4 regions of the Kitasatospora sp. NPDC056327 genome follow, and region 1 is predicted to be linked to each of the others. Evidence: riboswitches for the same ligand, from Rfam matches in the RefSeq annotation. Region 1 holds a riboswitch; each other region holds the start of a gene.
The links. Region 1 has a riboswitch for cyclic di-AMP ahead of ACFCX4_RS09540 (hypothetical protein). Riboswitches for the same ligand answer to the same signal wherever they lie in the genome.
Positions count from the first base shown of each region.

Region 2: linked by a shared signal. The riboswitch ahead of ACFCX4_RS02340 (M23 family metallopeptidase) and the one ahead of ACFCX4_RS09540 (hypothetical protein) in region 1 are both predicted to bind cyclic di-AMP.
Region 3: linked by a shared signal. The riboswitch ahead of ACFCX4_RS03980 (NlpC/P60 family protein) and the one ahead of ACFCX4_RS09540 (hypothetical protein) in region 1 are both predicted to bind cyclic di-AMP.
Region 4: linked by a shared signal. The riboswitch ahead of ACFCX4_RS07650 (transglycosylase family protein) and the one ahead of ACFCX4_RS09540 (hypothetical protein) in region 1 are both predicted to bind cyclic di-AMP.

Region 1 is NZ_JBHJRC010000044.1:19,133-26,247, forward strand. Features, by position in the region: gene ACFCX4_RS09520 (helix-turn-helix domain-containing protein) at 1-338, shown strand, start outside; partial or broken gene ACFCX4_RS09525 (amidohydrolase family protein) at 337-669, shown strand; gene ACFCX4_RS09530 (IclR family transcriptional regulator) at 863-1,660, shown strand; gene ACFCX4_RS09535 (hypothetical protein) at 1,878-2,543, shown strand; gene ACFCX4_RS09540 (hypothetical protein) at 2,574-3,890, opposite strand; cyclic di-AMP (ydaO/yuaA leader) riboswitch at 3,893-4,018, opposite strand; gene ACFCX4_RS09545 (hypothetical protein) at 4,419-4,748, shown strand; gene ACFCX4_RS09550 (alpha/beta hydrolase) at 4,816-5,964, opposite strand; gene ACFCX4_RS09555 (TetR/AcrR family transcriptional regulator) at 6,197-6,817, opposite strand; gene ACFCX4_RS09560 (SDR family NAD(P)-dependent oxidoreductase) at 6,956-7,115, shown strand, end outside.
Region 2 is NZ_JBHJRC010000008.1:23,303-30,417, forward strand. Features, by position in the region: gene ACFCX4_RS02315 (GNAT family N-acetyltransferase) at 1-231, opposite strand, end outside; gene ACFCX4_RS02320 (class I SAM-dependent methyltransferase) at 268-1,017, opposite strand; gene ACFCX4_RS02325 (sensor domain-containing protein) at 1,129-1,896, opposite strand; gene ACFCX4_RS02330 (GNAT family N-acetyltransferase) at 1,893-2,645, opposite strand; gene ACFCX4_RS02335 (hypothetical protein) at 2,689-3,630, shown strand; gene ACFCX4_RS02340 (M23 family metallopeptidase) at 3,676-4,542, opposite strand; cyclic di-AMP (ydaO/yuaA leader) riboswitch at 4,555-4,723, opposite strand; gene ACFCX4_RS02345 (YiaA/YiaB family inner membrane protein) at 4,969-5,259, shown strand; gene ACFCX4_RS02350 (alpha/beta fold hydrolase) at 5,378-6,205, shown strand; gene ACFCX4_RS02355 (TetR/AcrR family transcriptional regulator) at 6,281-6,850, shown strand; tRNA gene ACFCX4_RS02360 (tRNA-Ile) at 6,964-7,037, opposite strand.
Region 3 is NZ_JBHJRC010000014.1:38,944-46,058, reverse strand. Features, by position in the region: gene ACFCX4_RS04000 (rhomboid family intramembrane serine protease) at 1-311, opposite strand, end outside; gene ACFCX4_RS03995 (hypothetical protein) at 514-777, shown strand; gene ACFCX4_RS03990 (NYN domain-containing protein) at 912-2,420, shown strand; gene ACFCX4_RS03985 (NlpC/P60 family protein) at 2,631-3,674, shown strand; cyclic di-AMP (ydaO/yuaA leader) riboswitch at 4,083-4,239, shown strand; gene ACFCX4_RS03980 (NlpC/P60 family protein) at 4,250-5,428, shown strand; gene ACFCX4_RS03975 (NlpC/P60 family protein) at 5,681-6,745, shown strand; gene ACFCX4_RS03970 (hypothetical protein) at 6,802-7,115, shown strand, end outside.
Region 4 is NZ_JBHJRC010000032.1:2,823-9,937, reverse strand. Features, by position in the region: partial or broken gene ACFCX4_RS07670 (phosphatase PAP2 family protein) at 1-329, opposite strand, end outside; gene ACFCX4_RS07665 (MazG family protein) at 1,617-2,654, shown strand; gene ACFCX4_RS07660 (SDR family NAD(P)-dependent oxidoreductase) at 2,713-3,138, opposite strand; gene ACFCX4_RS07655 (cytochrome P450) at 3,383-4,681, shown strand; cyclic di-AMP (ydaO/yuaA leader) riboswitch at 4,932-5,081, shown strand; gene ACFCX4_RS07650 (transglycosylase family protein) at 5,086-6,012, shown strand; gene eno (phosphopyruvate hydratase) at 6,339-7,115, shown strand, end outside.

The DNA of each region.
Region 1 (7,115 bases):
CGTTGCTGGCCGCGATCGGCGCCACGCCCGTCCCGCTGGACGAGGCGAGGCCCGACGACGTCGTGCTGGAGTGGGAGGGCACCCGGGCGCTGGCCGTCCGGCTGCCGCACCTCGGCAGCGCGCTGGACCGCCTGCTGGCCGAGACGGCCCGCCGGTTCGGCGGCCGGCCGCTGGCCGAGCTGGCCCGCCCGGAGAAGCAGCTGGTGGTGGCGCTCCTGGAGGAGCGCGGCGCTTTCACCGTCCGCCACGGCGTCGAGACGGTCGCCGCGGCGCTCGGGGTCAGCCGCTTCACGGTGTACAACTACCTGAACCGCCGCAACGGTTCGACGCCGGACTGACACCGAACTGCGCGACGCCCTGCTGATCAACCGGCTGCCCGGCTCGCCGGCCGCGCTCACCGCCCGCCAGGCACTGCGCCTGGGCTCCACGGGCGGCACCCGGGTGCTCGGCCGGCAGGACGAGATCGGCTCCGTCGAGGCCGGCAAGCCCGCCGATGTCGCGCCGTGGAGGGCCGACGGCCTGCCGCACTCCTCGATCGCCGACCCGGTCGCCGCGCCGGCCCTCGGCGCGCTGCCGCCGCTGACCGCGCTGTTCGTCAACGGCACCGCGGTCGTCGAGCCGGGGCGGCCGACCACGGTCGACGAGGAGCGGACCGCCCGGGCGGCGTGACCGGCCGCCGGGGCCGCCGGACACCCGAGCCGGACGGGGCCGGGGGCCGGCGGACGGGGGCAACTGAGCGGAACGTTCGATTCTGTAAGGTGGAGACCCGTTTCCGCGATGCAGAATTCCAGCGGTCCGGCGGGGCGCTCGCGGGCGTACGGCCTCCCCGACGGTCCCTCCCCCGACCGCGAAGGGAACCCCGGTGCCCCCGACCTCCGACAGCGCCGCGCGACCGACCACCGAGCGTTCGAGCGGCGGGGTGCAGTCCGTCGAGCGCGCCTTCCAGCTGCTGGAAGCGCTGGCCGACGCGGGCGGGGTGGCGACGCTCAGCGAGCTGTCCACCACCTCCGGACTGCCGATGCCGACCATCCACCGACTGGTCCGCACCCTCGTCCAGCAGGGCTACGTCCGCCAGGACAGCACACGCAGGTACACCCTCGGCCCCCGGCTGATCCGGCTCGGCGAGACCGCGGGGCGGCTGCTCGGCAGCTGGGCCCGCCCCTACCTGGCGGAGCTCATGGAGGCCACCGGCGAGACCGCCAACCTGGCGGTGCTGGAGGGCGGCGAGGTGGTCTACGTCGGCCAGGTGCAGTCACGGCGCTCGATGCGGATGTTCACCGAGGTCGGCCGCCGGGTGCAGCCGCACTGCACCGGTGTCGGCAAGGCACTGCTGGCGCAGCTGCCGGAGGAGGAGGCGCGCGCCGTCCTCGGCCCGGGCCCGCTGCCCGCGCTCACCCCGCACACCGTGACCGACCCGCAGGAGCTGATGCGCCTGCTCGCCGGGGCGCGCGGGCACGGCTTCATGGTCGACGACCAGGAGCAGGAGATCGGCGTGCGCTGCGTCGCGCTCCCCGTGCCGGGCGCGCCGGCCCCGACGGCGCTCTCGGTCTCCGGCCCGGAGGCCCGGATCCGGGCCCTGGAGGAGCAGGCCGGCACGGCCTCCCTGGTCCCGGTGATGCACGCGATCGCGGCCCGGCTCGGGCAGGTCCTGGCCCCCTGACGGCCCGGTGACCGGCCGCTCCCGACGGCGGGCCGACCGGCCGTGGGCGTTCGTCCGTTCGAGCCACCCGAGGGCGGGTTGTCCCGGTCCAGGCCGGGCGGTCGGCCACGCTGGTGCGGACGCGGCCCGCGACGGCGCGGGGCGCCGGACACGGAGGGCAGGGTGAGCGGCGATGGCCCGCAGCGGATCCGTTCGAGGAATCTTCGGTAGGTCCCTGGTGGTTGGGGGCACGGTGGTGGCACTGGCCGCCGGGCAGGCGTGGGCGACGGACTGTCCACCGGACGGCCAGGCGTCCGCACCGGGGGCGGGCGCCCCGGCACCGGTCGGCACGCCGGTCGTCCCGCCCGTCACGGACCCGGTGACCGAGCCGGGCACGGCGGATCCCGGCGCGGCCGGTCCGGGGACCGCCGCCGACCCCGGCGCGCAGGCCCCCGGGCCGGCCGCCGACCCGGCCGCGGCGGCCCTGCCGTCGGACTCCGACCTCTACGTGGTGCGGCTGGACCCGGACGCGGCCCCGCCCGGCGGCACCACCACGGTGCACGCCTTCGTCGGCAACCTCGGCCCGGACACCACCGCCTCGCCGTTCACCGTGGTGGTCACCCTGCCCGACGGCGTCACCGCCGAAGAACCGTTCTTCCCCGAGAACTGCTACGCCTTCCAGGACGGCCACCGGGTCCGCTGCAGCTTCCCGCCCGGCCTGCCGAAGTACCGCAGCGCGACGGCGCTGATCCCGGTCCGGCTGGCGGCGTCGCTCCCGGCCCCCGGCACGCTGACCGGCGGCTGGGTGTCGCTGCGCAGCGCCGACGACCGGCACCCGGAGAACAACCGCCAGCCGTTCGAGATCGCGGTCGTCGAGACGACCGAGCCGCGCCCGGCGGTCTGAGCGCCGGACGCGGCCCGGTGGACGCGCCGGTTACCGGTAGACGCGGAGGTAGTCCGCGGCGAAGGTGATCGGCGCGGTGCCCTGGGGCGCGGGGTGGTAGTTCCCCGCGCTCAGCGACAGGTTGAGGATCAGGTACGCGGACCAGCCGGCGCCGACGCCCTTGCCGTCCGAGTACACCTTGACCCCGTTGACGTACCAGTCGACGGAGCCGGCGCCGTAGTGGGTGCCGATGGTGACCCAGCCGTCCTTGGCTATCGCCTTGGCGTCGGTGTGGTAGAGGTGGCCCGGGTTGACGTGGTTGGTCAGCTCCAGCAGGTTCGGGTTGTCGGGGTGGTACTCGAAGGAGTCGATCTCCCCGTTGCCGTTCTTCCAGGTCCACAGGGCCGGCCAGGCGCCGGTGCCGGCCGGGAGCCTGACCCGGGTCTCGGCGTAGTCGCCGGCCTTCACCTGGAAGCCCTCGCCGGAGTACTCGGTGGTGAGCAGACCGGTGTCCCAGGACTGCTTGCCGTTCTCCAGCGTGTTGGCGCCCGGCTTGGCGGTGAAGGTCGCGACGCCGCCGGAGACGGAGACGTTGTTCCGGTTCAGCCAGTCGAGCTTGTTGTCGTCCGGGTTGTGGTTGCCGTAGCGGTAGGAGCTGCTGCGGTCGCCGGTCCAGCGGGTCCCGTAGGCGATCGGGCCGCTGAACTCCTCGGACCAGGTCAGCTGCTTGCCGGTGACGGGTATCCCGGTGCCGGGGGTGGGGGTCGGCGTGGGGGTCGGCGTCGGCGTCGGGATGGGGGTCGGCGTGGGCGTCGGGGTGGGCGTCGGGGTGGTCGTGGCCGGGGAGACCACCAGCTCCCGGGAGGGCAGGTTGTGCCAGGCGCCCGCCGCGTCCTGCCAGAAGCCGAACTGGGTGTACGTGCCGGCCGGCAGCGTCCGCGCACCGGTGGCGACCGTCAGACCACCGGGGCAGATCCGGGCGTCGGCGGTGCTGCCGGGGAAGTCGAGGTTGCGGCCGGCCGCGTCGCGGACCCCGACTCCGAGCGTCCTGGCCGTGAAGCAGGCCGAGGAGTGCACGGTGAGCGAGGCGGTCGACGCCTTGCCCGCGACCATGGTGGCCGGGGCGAGCCGGTCCTGGGTGACGGTCGGCAGAGTGGCGGCCCGGGCACCGGTGACGGCCGGCACGCCGCCGAGCAGTCCGGCACCGGTGACGGCGAGTGCCCCCGTGGCGGCGAGGGCGGCGGTGCGGCCGCGGCGGGAGGGCCGGGCGTGGCGGGCGGCGGGCCGGCGGCCGAACGCGCGGCGGGCGGCCGGGCCGTCCGGTTCGCCGGAGGCGGGCGGGGCGGGCTGCTGCGGGGCAGTGGTCATGGCAGGGTCCTCTGCGACGCCTGCGGGGTGAGCTGTCGGGTTCGGGCGCTGAGGTTGCCCGGCCGTCGGGAAACGGCTTCACCCCTAGCCGCGGCCCGGGCGCCGGAGCGCACGGGCGGGCACTGACCTGGGTCCCCCGCTCCCGTCCGCCGTGGTGCTCGGTTGCCGGCCGGCGGGTGGACAGGACTCGGCGTCCCGACGGCGGGGTCCGCTGTGGCGGACGTCTCTGCAGGCTAGGCAGTCCGTGCGAGCACGGACAACTTCCCCGGGAAGGTTGTCGCGCAGCTCACACCCCCTCCCGGCCGATGATCAACGGTCCGGCGGAGTCGATCCGTTGGGACGGCACCGGACCGCCCGGGGTCCCCGCCGGACCGTCCGCCGGGGTCGCGGGCCGTCCACGGTGGCGGGTCCGGCGGGGAAAGTGCGCCGCCGGGGCGAGGTGGTCGGATAGGTTGGGGATCCATCGTGCCCGGAGCCGTCCGGGCCGCACCGAGCACCGCCTCCAGAGACGAGGAGACCCGTCCCGCCATGACCGTGTCCCTGCCCGCCTTCGCCGGCCGCACCTACCTGTTCCGGGTCGACAACGGCGCGGCCTTCCGCAACGCCTACTCGGCCGACGGCAAGCGGCTGCGCTGGGAGGGCCTGGGCGAGTCGGCGGGCCAGTGGGAGGACGTCACCCTGCACGTCGCCGAGGTCGGTCCGCAGATCTACTTCGTGAGCTGGACCGAGGTCAGCGGCATCACCGTCAGCCACGTCATGGACCTCGCCCGGATGACGGTCCGGGCGTTCTGGACGTACGAGGGCGAGGGCGGCCGGGTCGGCGAGCTGCACACCGGCACGCTGGAGCGGGTGGTCTGAGCGACCGCGCCCGGGGGCCCTGCCGCCCGGGCCCGGCCGGGTCCACCGGCCGGGGCGGCCCCGGGGGTCAGGCCGACTGCCCGGCTCCCGGGACGACCAGGCGCTGGGAGATCCACTCCAGCGAGGACGGGAGCAGCTTGCTCCAGGTCTCGAAGTTGTGCCCGCCGGTGGCCAGCATGCTGTAGGACACCTTCATCGGGCTGCGCACGGCGGCCACGAACGCCTCGGTCTCGTGCCGGTACTGGCCGTCGCCCTCCCTGGTGCCGGCCAGCAGCACGGAGATCCCGGGCTGCGGCAGGTTCCTGAGCCGCCACATCAGATCGGCCTCGTTGCGCCGCTGGCCGCTGCCCTTGAAGAGGTCACCGGTGGACGGGTCCTCGGCGGCCTGGTAGTAGCCGGACAGCGAGACGGCGGTCGGGTAGACCTCCGGGTGACGCATCGCCAGCTTGAGGGCGCAGTAGCCGCCGGTCGAGTTGCCCATGAACGCCCAGGCCCTCGGATCGGCGGAGACCCGGTAGGTCGCCTGGATCGCCGAGGGCACGTCCTTGCTGAAGTACGTCTCGGACTGCGCTCCGCCCGGGATGTCCTCGCACTCGGTGTCCTGCGGCAGCGCCGGCGAGGGGCGCACCAGCACCATCACGGTCGGCTGCATGCGCCCCTCCTGGAGGAGCCTGAGTGCCGCGCCCGGGTAGTTCAGCCGGGTGACGAGGTTCTTGGCGATGCCGGGGAAACCGGTGCTGACGATCAGGACCGGGAACTGCTTCTGCTCGTACTCCGGCTGGAAGTACTGCGGCGGCAGGTACACGTACCCGTCGGTGGAGAGCCGGGTGGTGGCGCCGTCGATGCGGACCTCGCGGATCTCGCCGGACTTCTCGCGGTCCCGGCCGAGCGCGCCGCCGCCCTGCACCTCGGCGTGCCCGATGGTCTCCACGCGCAGCCGGCCGGAGGCGTCCACCTTGTTCTGGATGACCACCGGCCCGCTGTCGCCGGTGCCCAGCAGGTCGTCCCAACTGCTGTAGAACGCGAAGTAGTTGTTGGCAACCAGACCGAGTGCGGCGAGCACCGTCAGCTGGGTGGCGAGCAGGGCGCCGATCCGGCCGAGGACCGCCCGCCAGCCGCGCCTCGACAGTCTCGGCCACAGCCAGACCGTGGCGGCCATCGCCGCGACGGCGATCAGGACGGTCAGTGCCAGCACCTTGTGGCTCGTCAGACCCATGTCGTGTTTGCTCCCACGCCTCGTACTCCCCCGCCCCCGGGGGAAGGACACCCGGGAGGGCCGCCCCGGTTCCCCCCGTCCGCCGGGGAGCCGTTCACCGGCGCGCGACCCCTCAGCCTAGCGTCCGCGCGGACCGCTCCGCCCCCGCCGACCAGCGGGAACGCGCTCGGCCCGGAGGAGGAGCGGCGGTGGCGGCGCCGGGGCGGGGCGGGTCGCCGGCCGGGGCGCGGCATCAGCCGAGGGCGGCCCAGAGCGCCAGGCCGCCGGTGAGTTCGCGCACGCAGCGGGCGCCGAGTTCGCGGGGCGAGCCGGGGCCGGTGACCGGGGCGTCGGAGAACGCCCACTCCTCCAGGGCGACCCGGATCGCGGCGGTGGCGGCGGCCGCGGCGAGCCGGATCTCCAGCGCGTCGGTGCCCGGGGGGCAGCGGTCGGTGATCGCGGCCAGCAGCCGCCCCTCGGAGTCGGCGTGCACCCGCTGCCAGACCGTGCCGAGCCGCCGGTCGCGCAGCAGGTCCCGGGTCCACCGCATGGCCTCGGCGGCGTGCGCGTCGGCGGGGCTCAGCGAGTCGGCGGCGGAGCGCTCCAGCGCCTCGCGGACCGGCAGGTCGGCGGCGCTCTCGGTGAACAGCCGCACCCAGCGCTCGCCGCCGGCCGCGAGCAGCGGGGCGACGGCGTCCTCCTTCTCCGAGAAGTAGCGGTAGAAGGTGCGCAGCGAGATGCCCGAGGCCTGGGCGATCTCCTCCGCGGTGACGGCCTCGGCGCCCCGGGCGGCGAACAGCCCGGCCGCGGCCCGGGCGATCTCCAGCCGGGTGGTCTCGCGGCGGCGCTGGTTCAGGGTGGGGCGTCCGGTCACCGGCTCAGCGTACGCGGACGGTACGACACCCTGCACATCATGCATCTCCGGCACATCAGGACTCATTGGCACGATGTGCCAATAAGGCGTACCGTGACGTCGAGGTCGTGAGACCACGAACGGAAACGGAGTACCACCATGGAGCGCTTCAGCGGACGGAACGTCCTGATCACCGGCGGCGGCTCGGGCATCGGCCGGGCCACCGTCCACCGGATCCTCGCCGAGGGCGGGCGGGTCGTCGCCGTCGACGTCAGCAAGGACGGCCTGCGGACCACCCTGGAGCGCGCCGCGGCCGACG
Region 2 (7,115 bases), on a different contig from region 1:
CATGAGGTCGAGTTCGGCCGGATCGGTGATCAGCGCGTAGAAGCCGAGCAGGTGGTCGTCGCCGGCGCGGGCGGCGAGGTGGACCTCGTGCCGGGCCAGGTACCCGGGTGTCACCCGGTACCCGGCGATCATCGGCGCGTACTCGCCGCGGTAGGCGGAACAGTTCTGGACCAGCGCGGTGAGCCGGTCGGCGTCCCGGGCGGCGGCCGGCCTGATCGTCATCTCGGTCATGGGCAGAAGTATAGGGGCACAGGCCCCTGTCACCCCTTACCCAGCTGCCCGGGCCCGGTGGTCCGCCCGGTGCAGCAGGAGCACCCGCCGGGGCCGGCCGTCCGCCGGGCCGCCCGCCGGCACGAGGAGGACCTCGCTGGTGATCCGCCGCTCGCCGAGCGCGTGCCGGACGGCGTCCAGGTGGGCCGCCCGGCGCCCCGCGCCGTCGTACAGCGGGTGGACGCGGACCTCGCCGCCGGGCGCGGTCACCCGGACCAGCTCGGCCAGCGCGGCCACCTGCCGCTCCGGCCCGAAGAGGTCCGGATAGGCGAAGACCAGGTAGCCGCTCAGCGCGAGGGCGAAGGTGCCGTCGGCGAACGGGAGCCGGGGCAGCGCGGCGGCGACGTACTGGCCGGGGTGGGCGGCCCGGTCGGCGGCGAAGAGGCGGCGGGCCCGGTCCCAGCCGCGCAGGTAGCGCTCGGGCGGGCGGTGACGGCGGCCCGGGTAGAGGTCGGGTCGGGCCTCCATCGCGGCGGCCATCGCGAACCGGGCGGCCAGCGCCCGGGCGGAGACCTCCTCGGCCGGCCGGGCGTAGACCGGGTCGGCGGCGATCACCCGGCAGCCGAGCGGGCGGGCCTCCGCGACGAGCGCGGCGGCGCCCCCCGGGCAGTCGAGCAGCGGGCCCGGGAGGGCGGCGATCGCGGCGCGGGTGAGGCCGAAGAGGCCGCAGTACTCGTCCAGCGAGCGGGAGGTCACCAGGGGCGCGGGCGGGCCGGCGGGCGGGGTGCGGGCGGTTCGGTCGGCCATCGCGGCCATCCGACCACGGGCCGGCCGGGGCCGCACCCGGACCGCGTCCGGGCACTGCACCCGGGGGCGTCCGCGCGGGCGGGGGCGCTCCGGCCGCCGGGCGGCCCGCCCTCAGCGGCCGAGGAGGCCGCGGGCGGCGAGGCGGTTCACGTTGGTCAGACCGCGCACCAGCTGCGGGGTGAGGAAGACGAACAGCATCCCGAGCAGGCAGACGGCGGCGATCTGCAGCGGCGACTGGATGTAGTAGGCGTACTGGCTGCCGTCGTCCTCGACGAAGTTGACGATCCGGTAGCCCGGCCAGTCGGTGTACCGCGGGAAGACCCAGTGGTAGACGGGGTAGAGCGCCAGGGACCAACCGATGCAGAGGAAGGTCACCGACATCACCGCGCTGAGGATCGCCCAGGGGAACATCACCACCTGGTGGACGACGGCCTTCCAGCCGGCCGCGTCCGCGAGGCGGGCGACGGCGGCGCCCCAGAAGCCCGGCCGGGCGGGCTTGACCGGCGCCGGCGCGGGCACGTCCAGGGCGAGCAGGCCGCGCACCCGGGAGCGCTCCAGCCGTCCGAAGCCCCGGGCGGTGGTGGTCAGCGCGGCCAGCACCGGCACGCCGAGCACGGTGACGAAGGTGCCGAGGCCGATGGAGAACATCGCCACGGAGACGGCGAAGCCGGCGAGTGCCACCGGCAGGCCGGTCAGCGTGAAGCCGACCTCCCGGTAGAAGTAGGAGGTGAAGGGGGCCCGCCAGGCGTACGGCGGGTCCTCGGTGCGCCGGGCGACGGCGCGGCGGCCTTGACCGCCGTCGTCACCGCCGTACGCGTCGTACCCGGGGCGGCCGTCGTACGCGTCGTCCTCGGTGCGGTACATGGTGTGGGTGCTCATGGCCGGCTCTCGGTCCCTCGGGTCGGTCGCGGTTCGGGCTCGTCGGACGGGTCCTTCCGACCCCTGAAGCCTGTCAGGAACGCGAGGCGGCCGACATCCGGCTCCCCGCCGGACCGGGGTGGGGTTATCCCCCCCTGAACGGCGCGCCCGCGCACCGCCGGACCCGCGGCGGACCCCGGCCCGGCGCCCGGCCGGACGTCGTCGGCGAGGAGCGCGTACTGGTACGCGTCGCGCCACCCGTCGTGGCGCGGGAAGTCGTGCCGGACCCGGCCCTCCAGCCGGAAGCCCGCCCTGGTCAGCACCCGGACCGAGGCGGTGTTGCCGACGTCCGTCCGGGCCTCCAGCCGGTGCAGGCCGAGCGTCCCGAAGGCCAGGCCGCACAGCAGCCCGACGACCTCGCCCGCGTAGCCGAGCCCCCACACGTCGCGGCGCAGCGCGTACCCGAGGGACGCGGCGCGGTTCGGGGCGAGGCCGAGCGCGGCGCTGCCGATCGGGACGGCGCGGGCCGGGTCGTCGGCGTCGGCGAGGCGGGTGACGGCCAGCCGGTAGACCTCCCGCTCCTCCTTCTCCGCCTCCTCCAGGAAGAGGGCGATCTGGTCGGCGCAGGTCTCGCGGTCGCGCGGTTCGAACGGGAGGAAGCGGGTCGCCTCCGGGTCGCCGAACACCGCGTGCAGCGCGTCCGCGTCCTCGGGGGTCTGGTGGAACTCGCGGATGGCCAGCCGGGGGCCGGTGAGTCGGACGGGGACCATGGCTCCCGACCCTATCCCCGACCAGCGGTTACGGTTCGTGGTTATGGAAGACGAAGACCTGCGGCTCGCCCCGCGCACCAAGGCCGCCGACCTGCTCGCCTGGGCGGAGGCGCAGGGCCGCGAGCCGGTCGCCGGGGCCCCGCTGCGCGCGGTGCTGGCGCTGCTGGAGCTGGGCGGGGGCAGGGTGCACGACGGCTGGCCCGAGCTGACCTCCGCCGCGGTGGAGCACCTGCTGTACGAGCGGCTGTACCTGTACGTCCAGCCGGAGCCGGGCCAGGACCCGCTGGCGTACGGCGCGGCGGTGCGGCTGTTGATCGACCACCAGCGGGCGGCGAAGCGGCTGAACGCCAAGCGGCAGGAGCGGCTGCACGCCGAGGCCGAGTGGCAGGGCGAGGTGGCGGCCGGGCTGCTGCGCCGGGCGGACCTGGTGACCTGGCCCCGGCTGTACACGCTGCTGCTGCGCGCGGCCGGGGTGGACACCGGCGACGGGGCGGCGGTGCGGGCCTGGCTGGAGGGTTTCCGGGCGCTGCCGGAGGAGGAGCGGTCGGCGGCGTTCTCGGCGCTGGAGGAGGACGGCACCCTGGATCCGGTGGACGACGGGGGCTGGTACGCCGGGGCCCGGACGCTGGCGGTGGGGATGGCGACGGACGGCGCGCGGCGGCTGCTGGAGCAGGGCCTGATGCGGCGCAGCTACCGGAACCTGGCGGAGCTGACCACGCTGGGCCGGCCGATGCCGGACGAACTGGCCGGGGACTTCGGGGCGTTCGAGGAGGCCGCGGCCCTGGCGGCGCTGGAGCTGGCGGGCACGTGGACGGTGCCGGGGCTGCCGGGCCTGCTGGTGAACGAGTTCCCGGAGCTGGCGCCGGAGCCGGGGCAGGCGGAGATCGACGCCTATCTGGCGGGCCTGGAGCAGGCGGACGGGAGCGAGGACGGGCACGAGCAGGAGGACGGGCACGCCGGGGGGCCGGTGGGCCCCGGGGAGTAGCGGCACCGCTCCCGGGAGGGGCCGGGGTCTCCGGGCCGGGAGGCGTCAGAGGCTGACGCCGCGCTGCTCGAACCAGCTCTCCGGGTCGACGGGGGCGCCGCCGCCGGGGCGGACCTCGACGTGCAGGTGCGAGCCGGTGACGTTGCCGGTCGCGCCGACCTTGCCGATCTGCTGGCCGGGGAGGACCTTCCCGGAGGCCTTGCTGATCGAGTAGAGGTGGCAGTACCAGATCTCGGTGCCGTCGGGCAGGGTCTCGACGATCCGGTAGCCGTAGGAACCGGCCCAGCCGGCCGAGGTGATGGTGCCCTGGCCGACCGCGAGGACGGGCTCGCCGGTGTCGGCGGCGAAGTCGAGGCCGGTGTGCAGCTTGGCCCAGTAGCGGGCGCTCTGGCCGTAGTGGGCGGAGAGCCGGTAGTTGCGCACCGGCAGGGTGATGGCGGCGAGCTTGGCCTTCTCGGCCTCCTCGGCGACCCGCTTGGCCTGCTCCTGCTGGGCGACCTGGGCGGCGCGCTTGGCCTCGGCTTCCTGGGCGGCCTGGACGCGGGCCTGCTCCTCGGCCGCGGTGCGCTGGCTGTCGGCCTGCAGCTGGATCCGGGCGGCGAGGGCGAGGCCGGGGTCCGCGGAGAGCGCGACCGGGGCCTCGTCGGGCGACTCGACGGCGGGCGCGGCGGCCGGGGTGGCCGAGGCGAAGCCGGTGGCGCCCAGGGTGGCGGCGACGGCGGTGACGCCGAGCAGCGGAGCGGTGCCGCGGCCCTGACGGGGCATCCGGTGCCGGTTGGTCTCGACGGCGGGCGGGGCCGTCTCGTCGGCGGGGCCCGCGAACGGACCGGGACCGCCGAAGGGGCCCGGGTGGTCGAGCAGCTGGGTACCGGCGGAGCCGGAGGGGTGTGCCGGGGTGTGCGTCGACGCCACGGAGGCGCGCTCCTTTCCTTCCTTCGCGCCTACCGGGTTAGCTGACGGGTTCGGAGCAGGAAGGTCTCCTACGGCTGGTCCCGGACGGTGCCGGGGCCTGCCGATTCACCCCAAGGAACGTGGTTCCCCGGCTCCCTGGCCTGCCCTTGGGCCGGCCGGCGGGATTAGGCGACGGCGCACGGTGCCGTCTGGGTACGGCGTTGAGGACCGCGCTGCGTTATCAAACGTTAATCCGAGAGGCCCCCGATTCCAAGCCATCCGTTGGTGACGGCGGGATACGGACCGGGCACCACGCGGCCCGATGGGCGTTTTGGGACGTTTGACGACAACTGACACTACCGAACGTGATAGGACGTCAACGAACGACCCCCCATCTGAGTACCCCTACTCATGTGCCGGGCGCGGATCCGCGGCCATCCTGGCGCCATGAGCACACCGATGCAGTCCCGCACCACGGCCGCCTATCACATCCAGGCCGTGCTCTCCTTCGCCCTCTCCGCCACCGCCCTCGGCTTCGGGATCGCCTTCCTCCCGGTGGGGCCGTGGACCCGGGCCTTCCTCGCCGTCGGCCTGCTCTACACGATCACCTCCACCTTCACCCTCGCCAAGGTGGTCCGGGACCGGCAGGAGACCACCGAGCTCGTCACCAGGGTCGACCAGGCCCGGCTGGACAAGCTGCTGACCGAGCACGACCCGTTCAGGGTGGAGGGGGTCTGACCGGTCCGCCCGGCCGGCGGACCGGAAGAGAGGCGCAATAGCTTGACGGCTAAGGCTATTAGCCTTAGCTTTATGGCTATCGGCGCTTCGCCGACGATCCCCGCCCGAGGAGGCACCCATGAACGGCACCGTCGCCCCCGCCACCCGTCACCTGGATCTGCCCGGCGGGCGGATCGCCTTCGACGACACCGGCCACGGCGAGGGCGTCCCGGTCGTCCTGCTCCCCGGGATGCTCGACAGCCGGGCCGCCTACCGCCACCTGCGCCCGCTGCTGACCGCCGCCGGGCGCCGGGTGATCACCATGGATCTGCGCGGGTTCGGCGAGTCCTCGATCCACTGGGACGACTACTCCCCCGCGGCGATCGCCGGTGACGTCCTCGCCCTGCTGGACCACCTGGACATCGACCGGGCCGTGCTGGCGGGCAACTCGTACACCGGCGCCAGCGTCGTCCGGGCCGCCGGGGAGGCGCCCGGGAGGGTCGCCGGGATCGTCCTGCTGGACGCCTTCGTCGAGAACGTGCCGCCGACCGCGCTGCAGCGCCTGGTGGTCGGCGCGATGGGCGCACTGCTGGTGCACTCGCCCGCGTTCTGGGGCCTCTACCACCGCAAGGCGGCCTACCCGGGGCCCAGGCCGGCCGACCACGAGGAGTACGTGGCCGGGCTGGTCGCCGCGATGCGCACCCCCGGCCGCAAGGCCGCCACCCGCGGCTACGTGCACGGCGACTCCTCGCCCGCCGGCTGGACCGCCGCCGTGCGCTGCCCGGCCCTGGTCGTGATGGGCTCGAAGGACCCCGACTTCCCCCGGCCGGAGCTGGTCGCCGACCGGCAGGCCGCCGCGCTGAACGCGCGCAAGGTGATGATCGAGGGCGCGGGACACTACCCGATGGCGGACCACCCGCGGGCCACCGCCGACGCGCTGCTCACCTTCCTCGCCGACCTGGTCTGAGCACCGCCCGGCCGCCCCGGCCGGCCCGGCCCCGGCAGCCCCCCGACCGTCCCCAGCCCTCCCAGGAGAACCGCGATGCCCCGAGTGGGACTGACCCCCGAGCAGGTCGTCGGCCACGCCCTCGCCCTCATCGACGACCAGGGCCCCGAGGCCCTCACGCTGGCCGCCGTCGCCGCCCGGGCCGGGGTCGCCGGCCCTTCGCTGTACAAGCACGTCAGCGGCGGTCTGGCCGAGCTGCGCCGGCTGATCGCCGTCCGGGTGACCGGGGAGCTGGCCGACCGGCTCGCCGAGGCGGCGCTGGGCCGGAGCGGGGACGCCGCGGTCGCCGCCGTCCTGCGCGCGTACCACGCGTACGCCACCGAGCACCCGCACCGGTACGCCGCGCTGCCGCAGGCCCCGCAGCCGGACGAGGACCTGGCCGCGGCCGCGGCCCGGCTGGTCGGGGTGATCGTCGCGGTGCTCCGGGAGTACGGGCTGGAGGGTTCCGAGGCGATCCACGCCGCGCGCACCTTCCGCGCGGCGGCCCACGGCTTCGCCGCGCTGTCGACCGGCGGCGCCTTCCGGCTCGCCGAGGACCTCACGACGACCCAGGACCGCCTGATCACCGTGCTGACCGCCGGTCTGCGCGACTGGCCCCGGTCCTGAGCGCGGCCGCCGTACGGCGGCAAGCGGCAGGCGGCACAGCACGGCAGCACAGCACGGCGGCAGGGAACGCCGAAGGGCCCGGAGCGGGATGCTCCGGGCCCTTCGCTCTGGTGTGGGGCTAACAGGACTTGAACCTGTGGCCTCTTCCTTATCAGGGAAGCGCTCTAACCGTCTGAGCTATAGCCCCGTACCGTCCGACCCCGCCTCACGGCGGCACGTCGTACGGAGAAGGGTACCGGACCCGCGGGGGGTGTCCGCACACCGG
Region 3 (7,115 bases), on a different contig from region 1:
AGGGCCGGGTGCTTGCCCGGGGTGGGCGCGGCCGGGCAGCCGGGCACCGGATCGGGGGCCTCGGCGAGCTGTCCGGCGGTCAGCGGGCGCCCGCTCAGCAGCTCGGCGGGGACGGCGCCCCAGCGCTGTTCGTAGCGCTGCTCGGCGCAGACCCGGGTCTGGCCGCGGCCGTGGAACGGGTTGAGCCCGGCGGCCGGTCCGAGCAGGAAGACCGCGGTGTTGAGCGCGATCAGCGCGTAGCAGACGGCCGGGGCGGTGGCGGCCGGTCGGCCGCGGCGCGCGCCGGTGTGGGCCGGGACCGGGATCGCCATGGGCCCCAGCATCCCCCCGGTGGGGGCACGCCACCGCGCGGTTACGGCAGGTGGGCTACCGCGGCGCAGGGGTCGGCCGGGTGGCCGGGAAGGTTGCCCCAGGCAATAGGCTTGGGGCGGGCATTCCCGCCTCCCGCCGCCGACGCCGGGGCTCCGGGGGGAGCGCCTGAGCCCGTTCAGGGACCACCCGAGAGGACCCCCGATGACCGTCCCCGCCCTGACCGCCGAGACGCGCTGGCGCTGCACGCTCTGCGGAAACCTGACCCGCTTCGACGTGACCCGGACCGCCCGGGTCACCGAGTTCCTCCACTTCGACCTGGCCGGCGAGTCGAAGATCGAGGAGACCCAGGTGCTCAGCGAGACCGTCGAGTCCGTCCGCTGCCGCTGGTGCAACGCGGTGGACCAGGTCGAGCTGGTCGCCCGTCCCGGCGCGGCCGAGGGCACCGAGGCCCCCGAGCAGGCCTGACCGCCTGATCCGGCGGCGGGCGGCGCACGGCGTGGCCGCCCGCCGCACGGGACAATACGGAGAGAACGCACGGAGTGTGACGGGGGCGGTGGCCGGGGGCCGTACCCCGCTGGACCAGGATCGGAGCCGAGGACGTGGTGGACGCAGCGAAGGAGCCCGCCGGGCCGCAGGGGCGGCAGCCCGCTGTGGACGCGCAGGCGCCGGACGCGGCAGGGGCCGCCCCCTCCGGCACCGGCGCCCCGGCCACCGGGGAGGAGCCCGGCGGCGGTGACGAGCCGGCGGCAGCCGTCGACGGCGCGGCCGGGGCCGCCGAGGCCCCCGGGGCGAGGAACACGGAGACGCTGGACCGGCCGCTGCCCGAGGGCGTGCGCCGGCGTGTGGTCGGGCTGGCCTCCGACGCGCTCGGCGGGCTGCCGCTCGGCGAGCTGCCGCAGTCGCTGCGTCAGTACGCCAAGTTCACCCCGGCCCGCCGGGCCAAGTACGCGGCGACCGCGCTGGCCGCGGCGCTGGAGGCCGAGCCGGCCTTCCGGTCGCGGATAGCGGAACGGCTGAGACTGGGCCAGCCCGATCTGGTGAGAGCACTGGAGTCGGGCACCGTGCCGGGTGCCGCCGACCCGATGGACGTCGCCGCCGCCGCCTACCTGGTGCGCTCCGCGGGGTGGAGCCGGCTGGTGACCGAGGCCGGCGAGGAGGCCGAGCGGGCGGGCGCCGAGGGCGCCGCGGCCGAGGCGGCCCGCCTGGTGGAGAAGCTGCAGGCCGAGCTGGCCGAGGTGCGGTCCACGGCGCGGGCCGATCTGGAGCGGCAGCGGGCCGAGTCGGAGGACGTCCGGCGGGAGGCCGACTCGCTCCGGCGGAAGCTGCGCTCGCTGGAGAGCGACACCCGGCGGGCGCAGGCGGAGACCCGCAAGGTGGCCGCCGAGCTGGAGGCGCTCCGGGCGCAGTCGGCGGCCGAGCGGGGCGCGGCGGAGAGCGAGGCGCGCCGGCTGCGCCACCGGGTCACCGAGCTGGAGAACACGGCAGAGCAGGGCCGGCGGTCGGCCCGCGAGGGGCGCAGCGTCGAGGACATGCGGCTGCGGCTGCTGCTGGACACGGTGCTGCAGTCGGCGCAGGGGCTGCAGCGGGAGCTGGCGCTGCCGGTGTCCCAGATCCGTCCGGCGGACCTGGTGGAGGCGGTGGTGCCGGGCTCGGCGTCGCCGCACGACGTGGCGCGGCGCGGTCTGGCCGAGGACGATCCGGCGCTGCTGGACCAGCTACTGGCGATCCCGCAGGTGCATCTGGTGGTGGACGGCTACAACGTGACCAAGACGGGGTACCCGACGCTGCCGCTGGAGCAGCAGCGGATCCGGCTGCTGGGCGGGCTCGCGATGCTGGCGCAGCGCACCCAGGCGGAGGTCACCTGCGTGTTCGACGGCCAGGACCTGGACGTGCCGGTGATCATGGCGCCGCCGCGCGGCGTGCGGGTGCGGTTCAGCCGGACCGGGGAGACGGCGGACGAGCTGATCCGGCGGCTGGTGCGGGCCGAGCCGCAGGGGCGCCCGGTGGTGGTGGTCTCCACCGACCGGGAGGTCGCCGAGGGCGTGCGGAAGGCGGGCGCGCGCCCCGTCGCCTCGGTGCTGCTGCTGAACCGGCTGGCCAGGCCGTGACGTTCCCCGGGTGCGGGCCGGTCGGTGTGACGGCTGGTCAGCGCCCGGATTGCGGCGTTGTGCGAATTCGGTGAAGTCAGGCGCCGCGGCCCGGTTCACGCGATCGGGGGAGTGGCGCGAAGCGTGGATCTTCACTAGGGTCTGGCGTCAAACCTATTTTCCGGATTCTCACCCAATAGGGTGAGGCCATTGGAAGAAGGAGCCTGTCCCTTGGCCTCCCACCGCCGTCCCAAGCAGCCGAGTCGCGCGCGGGTCTCCGTGCTCACCGCTGCCGCTGCGACCGCGGTCGCTCTCTCCGCCCAGGTCGCCGCCCACGCAGCGCCGAGCCCGTCGCCCAAGAAGGACGACGTCAAGGCGCAGATCGACCAGCTGCAGGAAGAGGCCGAGCAGGCCACCGAGAAGTACAACGGTGCCAAGGAGCGTGCGGACCAGCTGCGCAAGCAGGCGGACCAGCTCCAGGACCAGGTGGCGCGCGGCCAGGAGCAGATGACCCAGCTTCAGGCCGGGCTGGCCGAGGTGGCGGGCGAGCAGTACCGCAACGGCGGCATCGACCCGTCCGTCCAGCTGATGCTGACCTCCGACCCGTCCGGCTACCTGGACAAGGCCTCCAGCGTGCAGCAGGCCAGCTCCAGCCAGGCCGAGGCGCTCAAGGGCCTCCAGGAGCAGCAGCGCCGGCTGGATCAGCAGAAGGCCGAGGCGGCCGCCGTCCTGGCCTCGCTGGACAGCACCACCAAGGACCTGAACCAGACCAAGGCCGAGGTCAACAAGAAGCTCCGGGAGGCCCAGGAGCTGCTGAACTCGCTCAGCGCCGCGGACCGCGCGGCCCTGAAGGCGGCGCAGCAGCAGGCCGACCGGGCCTCCCGCGGCTCCGAGCGCACCGACCTGGGCAGCCTGCCGCAGGCGAGCGGCAAGGCGGGCGCGGCGGTCTCCCTCGCGATGAGCAAGCAGGGGTCGCCCTACGGCTGGGGCGACACCGGCCCGAGCACCTTCGACTGCTCCGGTCTGATGGTCTGGGCGTACGGGAAGGCCGGCGTCTCGCTGCCGCGCACCTCGCAGGCCCAGGGCAACTACGGGTCCCGGGTGCCGTCGCTGGCCGAGGCCCAGCCGGGCGACCTGATCATCTACCGCGACGACCGCAGCCACGTCGGGATGTACATCGGCAACGGCATGGTGGTCCACGCGCCGCGCACCGGTGACGTGGTGAAGGTGATGAAGGCCGACGCCATGAAGATCAACACGATCCGCCGGGTCTGACGCACCGCCCGTCGGTCCGCGGCCGGGTCCGGCGGACCCGGCGCACCTGACGCACCGCCCGGGCCTGACGGCCCGCCACGACACGCCCGGAAGGGCGGCCGCGGCCCCTGTGATCCGCGCCACCTCCGCCCGGGGGTGGCGCGGGCGTTTCGGTCGGGCGTTCGACCGGTCTGCGGTGAATGATCAGCCCGCCGTGGGGGTGTGATCACATTCGGTCATATTCACAAAGGAACTTGGGTATTCTTCCGGCTTTTTTCTGACAAGGATTTGAACGGATCACGGATCTGTTACTAGGGTCTTGCTTCGAACCACGCACAGTCGATCACCCAGCCTGGGTGGCGGCGGGGTTCGCCGCCGAGTTCGCGAAGCAGCGGGGCGGGGCCTGGACGGCCCGTCACGTGTGGGATCCAGCAGTCGGGGCCCACGGTGGAGCGGAGCCGGGGAACCACGTTCCTCCGGGGTGAATCGGCGCCAGGTCGGCCGCGCGAGCGGGCGGTGAGGCGTCGTAGGGCACGCTTCCGCCCGAACCCGTCAGCTCACCCGGTAGGCGGATGAGGAAGAAGGAGTCCGCCTTCGTGGCGTCCCATCGTCGTCCCAAGCCCGCCGGCCGCACCCGCGTCTCGATCCTGACCGGTGTCGCCGCCGCTGCCGTTGCCCTGTCCGCGCAGTCCGGCGCCCACGCCGACCCCGCGCCCACCAAGGACCAGGTCAAGGAGCAGGTCGACCAGCTCAACATCGAGGCCGAGGTCGCCACCGAGAAGTACAACGGTGCCCAGGCCAAGCAGCAGGAGCTTCAGAAGCAGGTCGCCGAGCTGCAGGACAAGGTGGCCCGTCAGCAGGCCGTGGTGATCGAGGCCCAGGGCGGCCTCTCCGAGATCGCCGGCGAGCAGTACCGCACGGGCGGCATATCGCAGACCGTCCAGCTGATGCTCTCCGCCAGCCCGGACAACTTCCTCAGCCAGGCCGACGCCCTGAACCAGGCCGGTTCGACCCAGTCCGGTGCGCTGAAGGAGCTCCAGGAGCAGCAGCGCAGGCTGGACCAGGACCGCACCGAGACCCAGACCAAGCTCGGCGAGCTGGAGACCACCACCCAGCAGCTGAAGGCCTCCAAGGAGGAGGTCCAGGGCAAGCTGCAGAAGGCCCAGGACCTGCTCAACACGCTCACCGAGCAGGAGCGTCAGGCCATCCGCGCCGCCGAGGAGAAGGCCGCCGCCGAGGCCAAGGCGAAGGCGGACGCCGCCAAGGCCGAGGCCGCCAAGGCCGCCAAGGAGAAGGCCGACGCCGAGCGCGCCTCCCGCGACGAGAACCGCAGCAACCTGAGCGCGCCGTCCACCGGCTCCACGGCCCCGGCCGCCACCAAGCCGGCCGCCCCGGCCGCGCCCGCCGCCCCGGCCGCCAACGGTTCGCGCGCCGCCGCCGCGATCGCCGCCGCGGAGAGCAAGCTCGGCTCCCCGTACGTCTACGGCGCCACCGGCCCCAACTCCTTCGACTGCTCCGGCCTCACCGGCTGGGCGTACGCCCAGGCGAACGTGTCGCTGCCGCGCACCTCGCAGGCGCAGGCCACCGCCGGCACCCAGATCGGCAAGGACATCTCCAAGGCCCAGCCCGGCGACCTGGTGATCTTCTACGGCGACCGTCACCACGTGGGCATCTACGTGGGCGGCGGCCAGGTCATCCACGCCCCGAAGCCGGGCGCCTCGGTCCGCTACGAGGCCGCGTCCAACATGCCGATCAACGTGATCGTGCGCATCTGACCCCCGGTCGGCATCCGCCGCAGGCCCGGTCCCCCCGTGCGGGAGGCCGGGCCTGCGGCTTTTCCCGGCGGGCTCGGGACCCTCGGTCCGCGAACCGATCTGACGTCCGATAAGTGTCTGAATATTCGGGTTCGGAGGGGTTTGGAATCGGTTGCCCGGACTCGCTAACGTCTGCCACCGGACGCCCCGCGTCGACAGCCGCCCCGCCCCGGTGCGGCGGCGGGCCGGGCCCAGGATCGGAGCCGACGTCGCATGGCCGTGCACCGCCGTTCCCCGCTGTCAGGTGCGCACGCGCTCGCCCGGGCGCTGGTGCTCACCGCGGCGGCCACCACCGCGCTGGCCGTGGCGGCCGGCGGCAGCGCCCAGGCCGCGCCCGGCTCGCCCGACGCCCCGGCCGACCGCAAGGACGTCAAGGCGCAGGTGGAGCAGCTCTACGACGAGGCCGAGCAGGCCTCCGAGCGGTTCAACGCCGCCCAGGAGGCCCAGCAGCGGCTCCAGCAGGAGACCGGCACGCTGCAGCAGCAGATCGCCGTCGCCCAGGACGAGCTCAACCGGCTGCGCGGCGACCTCGCCACCGTGGCCGGCGCCGAGTACCGCGCCGGCGGCATGGCGCAGACCGTCCAGCTGATGCTCGCCACCGACCCCGAGGGCTACCTCGCGCGGGCCCGCAGCCTCGACCAGGCCGCCGAGCGGCAGAACGAGACCCTGCACGAGGTGCTGGGCCGTCAGCGGGTGCTCGACCAGCGCCGTGCCGAGACCGGTGCCAAGCTGGCCGAACTGGAGCAGACCCGCAAGGCGCTGGCCGAGGGCAAGCAGCAGATCCAGCAGCGGCTCACCAAGGCGCAGAAGCTGCTCAACGGCCTCGGCGCGGTGGAGCGGGCCCGGCTCGCCGCCCAGGACGCCCGGGAGGCGGAGCAGCGGGCCACCCGCGGCACCGACCGGCTGGACTTCGGCACCGCCCCGCCGGCCTCCGAGCGCGGCGCCGCCGCACTGGCCGCCGCGGTGCGGATGATCGGCTCGCCCTACGTGTACGGATCCACCGGGCCCAAGGCGTTCGACTGTTCGGGTCTGATGTACTGGAGCTGGCGGCAGGCCGGAGTGACCCTGCCGCGCACCTCGCAGGCCCAGGCGTACGCCGGCCGGCGGGTCAGCCTCTCCGAAGCGCGGCCGGGAGACCTGGTGATCTTCTACCGGGACATGCACCACGTCGGGATGTACGCCGGCGGCGGGGTGATCGTGCACGCCCCCTACCCCGGCGCGAGGGTCCGCTACGAGAGCGTCGGCGCGATGCCGCTCGCGGGGGTGATCCGGCTCTGAGCCGCCCGGATCCCGCCGACGGCCGCCGGCCGTCGCGGCGCACCGCCCTGCTGCTCGTGGCCGGCGCCGCGGCCCAGCTCTCGCTGCCCGGGGCCGTGCCGGCGGGGCCCGCCGCCGCGGCCGCGGACGAGCGCGCCGGCGTCCTGGAACTGCTCGACGCCCGGGCCCGGGCGCTGACCGCCGGTCCGCCCGCGCTGCCGCTGCGGACCGGCTACCGCAACCTGGTGCTCGGCCCGGTGGACGCGGCCGGACGGTGCACCGCCACCGCGGAGCTGACCGTCTCCGTGACCGGCTACGACGAGCAGCCGGTCGTCCACCCGCGTCGGCTGGTGCTGGTCCGCTCCGCGGCCGGCCCGCGGGTCGAGTCCGA
Region 4 (7,115 bases), on a different contig from region 1:
GCGAGCACCGTGCCGAGGCCGGTGAGCGCGACGCCCGCGACCGCTCCGGCGGCCCGCCGCCCGCGCGCCGTCCACCAGCAGAGCGCGAGCAGCAGGCCCAGGAGCAGCAGGCCCGCCTCGGTGGCGGGCTCCAGCAGGGCGGCCGACCCGTGCGGGGCGTCGGCGACGGCATCGGCCGCGCGGCGGTAGCCGGTGGCCGACCAGCCGGTGACCACGTGGACCGGTCCACCGCCGCCCCCGCGTGCGGGCGCCAGCCACCCGACCGTGCCGGCACCCGCGCCGAGCAGCAGCACCGCGAGGACCGTTCTGTACCTGAACGTGTTCGTCATGCCACGGAAGGTAGGCGTCCGGGGTGGTGCCGCACCCGACCCGAAAGACAGATGCGGCCCTGGACGATCGTCAGGGTTGACCCGCCGCACCGGCGTGTGCAGCCCCGCCCGCCCGCCTGGTCCCGCTCCCTGGGCCGACTCCGGCTGACGCAGGAAGTCGGCGGGTCCGACTTCCTGCGCCGGTAGCAGGGGAGGGGGTGAGTGCCGGCGGGCACGGGGCGCCCGGAGAGCTACCGCCCGGCCCGGCCGCGCGCAACGCGGGCCGGGCGGGCCGGTGCCTGGGCCGGGCCCGGGGCCGCCGACACCGGAATTCGGCGGACCCGGCACGCTCCGCGGCGTGATGCCCCACGCGGCCCGGGGCCGGCCGCCGGGCCCGAAGCCCCGGCGGATTGGTGCCGGCGGAACCGGGGGCCGCCCGTTCGGGGACTCGATGAGCCGACACCCCGCGGGGCCCGGGATCCTGTGCGGTCCCGGGGCCGCACAGTGGGGCCGCACAGCGGGGGCGGACAGTGGGGGCGAGGCACGGCGGCGGTCCGGTGAAGCGGTGCCGGTGGGAACTGGGTTCACCGGCACCGGAAGCCGATGGGCCTGACACCTCATGCGCTGCGGCGTGAGGCGCCGGCCGGACCAGGGCCGGCCGCCGGGGGCCGAAGCCCCGTGATGGGGAGTGGTTGCGGAACCCGGGCCCGCCTGGGCGGGAAGTCGGCGGGTCCGACTTCCTGTGCGGAGTGATGTTTCCGGTGTCCCGGGGGTGGCCGTCGGGGCCGAAGCCCGACGGGAGGTGGTGGCGCCGGTGGCCCGGGGTGTCGTCCAGCCGGAAGCCCGTGGGCCCGATGTTCCGTGCGGCGCGACGTCCGGGGTGACCAAGGAGCGGCAGCCGGGGCTGTGCCCCATGGCGGATCGGGGAGTGCCGACGGAACTCGCGTCGGCCGGCGCCGGAAGTCGATGGGCCCGGCGACTCGTGCGTTGTGTCCTGGGGGGCCCGGTGGAGCGAGGTGGGGAGGTGTCGGCCGGGCCCGGGCGGCCTGCCTCCGTGGGAAGTCGACGGGCTCGACCTCCTGTACGGCGCGATGCCCTTCGTGGCCCGGGTTCGGTTGTCGGGGGCTGGAGCCCGGCGGTGGGTGAGGTGGCGGACAAGCCCTGGGTCCGCGTGTGCGGGAAGTCCGCGGGTCCGACTTCCCGCGCGGCCGGGGCCCTGCGCAGGCCGGAGGCCTGCTGCGCCCGGGGCGGGTGTCCGGGGGTGAAACCCGGCGGCGGGTGGGTGGGGCGGGCGGGTAGGTTCGAAGGGTGACGACGAATCCCCCGGGCACCAAGCTGATCCTCCTCATCACGACCCACCGGGTGGCACCCGGCCTGCTGTCCTGGCCCGCCTGGGAGGCGCTGCGGTCGGCCGGGCGGGTGCTCGCCGCCGACGCCGGTCACCCGCAGGTGCCCGCCGTGCGGCAGGCCGGAGTCGAGGTGGAGATCGTGCCGCCCGGCTCCGCTCCCGCGCTGGCCCGGCTGCTGACGGGGACCACCCCCGGAACCGCCGCCGCGCCCGCTCCGACGGTTTGGCTGGGCAGCCCGGACGGCGATCCGGGGCTGACCGACGCGCTGGCCCGCCTCGCGGTCGAGCACGCGGGCGAGGTCCCGGAGATCGAGGTGCTCCCCGGCTCCTACGACCTGCCGGGCGCCCGCCTGCTGGACCTGGTCTCCGTGATGGACCGCCTCCGCTCGCCGGGCGGCTGCCCGTGGGACGCCGAGCAGACCCACGCCAGCCTGGTGAAGTACCTGGTCGAGGAGGCCTACGAGCTGGTCGAGGCGATCGAGGAGGGGGACCGCGACACGCTCCGCGAGGAGCTGGGCGACGTCCTGCTCCAGGTCTTCTTCCACTCCCGGATCGCCGAGGAGCACCCCACCGACGCCTTCACGATCGACGACGTGGCGGGCGACATCGTCGACAAGCTGATGTACCGGCACCCGCACGTGTTCGGGGACGCCGAGGCGAACGGCGCGGCCGAGGTGGAGGCCAACTGGGAGGCGCTCAAGGCGGCCGAGAAGTCGGACCGCGAGTCGGTGCTGGACGGCGTGCCGGCCGGGCTGCCCTCGCTCGCCCACGCGGCGAAGCTGGTGTCACGGGTGCGGCGGGCCGGGTTCACCGGGGTGCCGGACGAGCCCTACGAGCTGCCCGCCGAGCTCACGGCGGAGTCGGCGGGCCGGCTGCTGCTGGCGCTGGCGCAGCGCGCGCACGACGCCGGGGTGGACGTCGACGCCGCGCTGCGGGCCGCGGCGCGCGGCTACCGGGACGCGGTGCGCGCCGCGGAGGGCCTGAAGCCCGCGCCGTGACGTGGCCCGCGCCGTGACGTGGCCCGGGCCACAGCGGAGCCCGCGCCGGGGCCGGCCGTCAGGCCGCCGCGGCGTCCGGCACCGGACGGCGCCGGACCGGGACGACGACCTCGCCGATCGCCTCGCCGACCAGGGCGACGAGTTCGGCGAGCCGTTCCAGGTCGAGGTGGTCGGGCAGTTCGGCGAGGGAGACGACCCGCTCGCCGTCCGGCCCGGCCACGCAGAACAGGTCGATCGGGCCGAGGTGCTTCTCGGCGGTGTCGACCAGGGCGGCGACGTCGCTGGGGCGGCGGATGTCGCCGCAGACGCCGACGACGGGGCAGCCCCGCCGGTCGAGCTCGGCGGCGAGGTCCTCGGCGATCCCGACCCGCTGGTCGGCGATCAGCATCCCGACGGTCCCCTCCGCGGCGAACCGGCGGGCGAGACCCGCCCCCGAACCGCCGTCGAGGACGGCGATCACGACGACCGACCCGGTGACCCGCATGGTCCAGCTCCTCCCTGTGGGCGGCTCCGCACCGGCGCCCACGGACATCTTGCGGAGGATCGTAGGCAGGTCCTGACCCTCCGCAACAGGAATTACCCCTCAGGTGACCAGGCTCACGCCTGTTGCGCCCGGCGGACATTGCGCACGGCCGCTCCTGCGTGTACATGGCACGCGGCCGGCGGGCCGCCGCCGCCCGCGAGCACGCCGTGCGCCGGCCGGGACACGCTCGGGATACCGTCGACCCATGCCAGCTCAGTCCGACGCCGCCCGTCCGCCCCTGTTCACCTGGGAGTTCGCCGCCGATCCGTACCCGGCGTACGCGTGGCTGCGCGAGCACGAGCCGGTGCACCGGACCACCCTGCCGAGCGGGGTGGAGGCGTGGCTGGTCACTCGGTACGCGGACGCCCGGCAGGCGCTCGCGGACAGCAGGCTCTCCAAGAACCCGGTGCACCACAGCGAGCAGGCGCACCGCACCGGCCGGGTCGGCATCCCGGGCGAGCGCCAGGCCGACCTCATGACGCACCTGCTGAACATCGACCCGCCGGACCACACCCGGTTGCGCCGCCTGGTGTCGAAGGCGTTCACGCCGCGCCGGGTGGCGGCCTTCGAGCCGAGGGTGCAGCAGTTGACCGACCGGCTGATCGACGGGTTCGCGGCCCGCGGTTCCGCCGACCTCATCCACGAGTTCGCCTTCCCGCTCCCCATCTACGCGATCTGCGACCTGCTCGGGGTGCCGGCCGAGGACCAGGACGACTTCCGGGACTGGGCCGGGATGATGATCCGGCACGGCGGCGGTCAGCGCGGCGGCGTGGGGCGCGCGGTGAAGCGGATGCGGGCCTACCTGGCGGAGCTGATCCACCGCAAGCGGGCGGACCCCGGCGACGACCTGATCTCCGGGCTGATCCGGGCCAGCGACCACGGGGAGCACCTCACCGGGAACGAGGCCGCGGCGATGGCCTTCATCCTCCTCTTCGCCGGTTTCGAGACGACGGTCAACCTGATCGGCAACGGCGTGTACGCGCTGCTGCGCAACCCGGGGCAGCGCGCCCTGCTCCAGGAGTCGATCGGGCGCGGCGAGAGCGCGCTGCTGGAGACCGGGATCGAGGAACTCCTGCGCTACGACGGACCGGTGGAGCTCGCCACCTGGCGGTTCGCGACCAGTCCGCTGACCATCGGCGGGGTGGCGATCCCGGTCGGCGACCCGGTGCTGGTGGTGCTCGCGGCGGCGGACCGGGACCCGGCCCGGTTCCCGGACGAGAACACCCTGGACCTGGCCCGGACGGACAACCCGCACCTGGGCTTCGGCCACGGCATCCACTACTGCATCGGCGCCCCGCTGGCCCGGCTGGAGGGGCGGGCCGCGCTGACCACCCTGCTGTCCCGGCTGCCGGACCTGCGGCTCGCCGCGGGCCCGGAGGAGCTCCGCTGGCGCGGCGGTCTGATCATGCGTGGACTTCGTGAACTTCCCGTGGAATTCACGCCGGAGAAACTGCCCGCCGGGGCACTTCCGAACGACGGGAACGGCCGGCCGGACGGCGGATGACGGTGATCGGCGGCAGCAGGGGAAGGCGTGCGACACGCTGACGGATCGTCGCCGACCTGCGGTTTCACGGGTCATGAACCCGCATCAATCCGGACAAACATCCTCGGTTGGTAGGCAATCATTCACATGACGTGATGTTCGTGTGATGTCGGCGATATGAGCTTGTGATTGCTCTGATGATCTGTCTAGTCTCCGGGGAGCCCGCTGCTGCGGGCCCCGTGCGCGGAACGCCGAGTCCTGCCCGTCGCGCTCCGGGAAACCGACCAGAACCCTGGGCAGGGGCGGGGGACCCAGGTTTTGCGCCGTCTCCCACGGCTAGGGGTGAAGCCGCCTCCGCGCGGCCGGGCCACCTCCCGGTCCGAACCCGACAGCTCACCTCGCAGGCGTGCGGAGAGGGACGTCTCATGCTGTTCGTTGGAACTGGCCGTCACCGTCGTCGCACCCAGGCCGAGAAGGCCATCGCCGTCGCCGGTGTCGCCGGCGTCGGACTCGCGATGCCGATCCTGAGCGCCACCGGCGCCTCCGCCGCCCCGGTCTCCACCTGGGACTCGGTCGCCCAGTGCGAGAGCGGCGGCAACTGGAGCATCAACACCGGCAACGGCTTCTACGGCGGTCTGCAGTTCACCTCCAGCACCTGGAAGGCGTACGGCGGCAACGCCTTCGCGCCGCAGGCCAACCAGGCCTCGAAGGCGCAGCAGATCTCGGTCGCCGAGAAGGTGCTCGCCTCGCAGGGTCCGGGTGCCTGGCCGGTCTGCTCCAAGAAGGCCGGACTGACCAAGGGCGGCGCCCCGGCGGCGGTCGACACCTCGACGGACGCCAAGCCGGCCGCTCCGAAGCCGCAGGCCCAGCCGCAGCAGGAGGCCCCGAAGCAGGAGGCCCCGAAGCCGGCCGCGCCGAAGCACGCCGCCCCCAAGGCGCAGACCCCGCAGGCCGCCCAGGAGCGGACCGCCAAGCCGTACGCCCCGAAGCACGCCGCCCCGAAGCCGCAGACCGCACCGGCCCCGCAGGCCCAGCAGCAGGCGCCGTCGTTCGCCGGCAAGTCCGGCTGGGACGCCGACGCCAAGGTCTTCTGGTACCAGAACAACGGTGGCTGGTACTGGACCAGCCACCAGGACGTCTACCAGCAGTACGCCGGCCAGGCCGCCGCCCCGGCCGCCGCGCAGCAGCAGGCCGGCCAGGGCTACACCGTCCGGTCCGGCGACACGCTCGCCGGGATCGCCGCCTCCCAGCACGTCCAGGGCGGCTGGCAGGCGCTGTACGACGGCAACCGCGGCACCGTCGGCACCGACCCGAACCTGATCGTCCCGGGCCAGGTCCTGGCCCTCGCCTGACGCCGCGCCGACCGGCCCGTGACGCGCCCGAGGGGCCGTTCCCGGTCGATCGGCCGCCGCCCCGAAGGGCCGTACCGCGCCCCGGCCGGCCGCGCCCCCGGGGTGCGGCCGGCCGGCGTTCGGTCCCCTTCGTCCCCATCCGGGCCTCCCGGGTCGGGCAACCAGGTGAACTACCGGTGGGTAACCGGGCCACACGCTGAGACGGAACCGAGGTCGACGTGGCCCGGACAGTCCGTGCGGTTAGGCTCTGGTCGTAACGACTCCGCAATCGTCCGGCCGACCGGCATCCACCGTCAGCCGAACCTGCTTCCGCTAGGAGATGCCTCGTGCCGTCCATCGATGTCGTCGTCGCCCGTGAGATTCTCGACTCGCGCGGCAACCCCACGGTCGAGGTCGAGGTCGGCCTCGACGACGGCAGCACCGGCCGTGCCGCCGTTCCGTCGGGTGCCTCCACCGGTGCGTTCGAGGCGCTGGAGCTCCGCGACGGCGACAAGAACCGCTACTTCGGCAAGGGCGTCGAGAAGGCCGTGCTGGCCGTCATCGAGCAGATCGGCCCGGAGCTGGTCGGCTACGACGCCACCGAGCAGCGCCTGATCGACCAGGCCATGCTCGACCTGGACGCCACCCCGGACAAGTCCTCGCTCGGCGCCAACGCCATCCTGGGCGTCTCGCTGGCCGTCGCGCACGCCGCCTCCGAGGCCAGCGACCTGCCGCTGTTCCGCTACCTGGGCGGCCCGAACGCGCACGTCCTGCCGGTCCCGATGATGAACATCCTCAACGGCGGCTCGCACGCGGACTCCAACGTCGACATCCAGGAGTTCATGATCGCCCCGATCGGCGCGGAGTCCTTCTCCGAGGCCGTCCGCTGGGGTGTCGAGGTCTACCACACGCTCAAGGGCGTGCTGAAGGAGCGCGGCCTCTCCACCGGTCTGGGCGACGAGGGCGGCTTCGCCCCGAACCTGGACTCCAACCGCGAGGCCCTGGACCTCATCGTCGAGGCCATCCAGAAGGCCGGCTACGTGCCCGGCAAGGACATCGCGCTGGCTCTGGACGTCGCCGCCTCCGAGTTCTTCGAGGACGACGCCTACCAGTTCGAGGGCAAG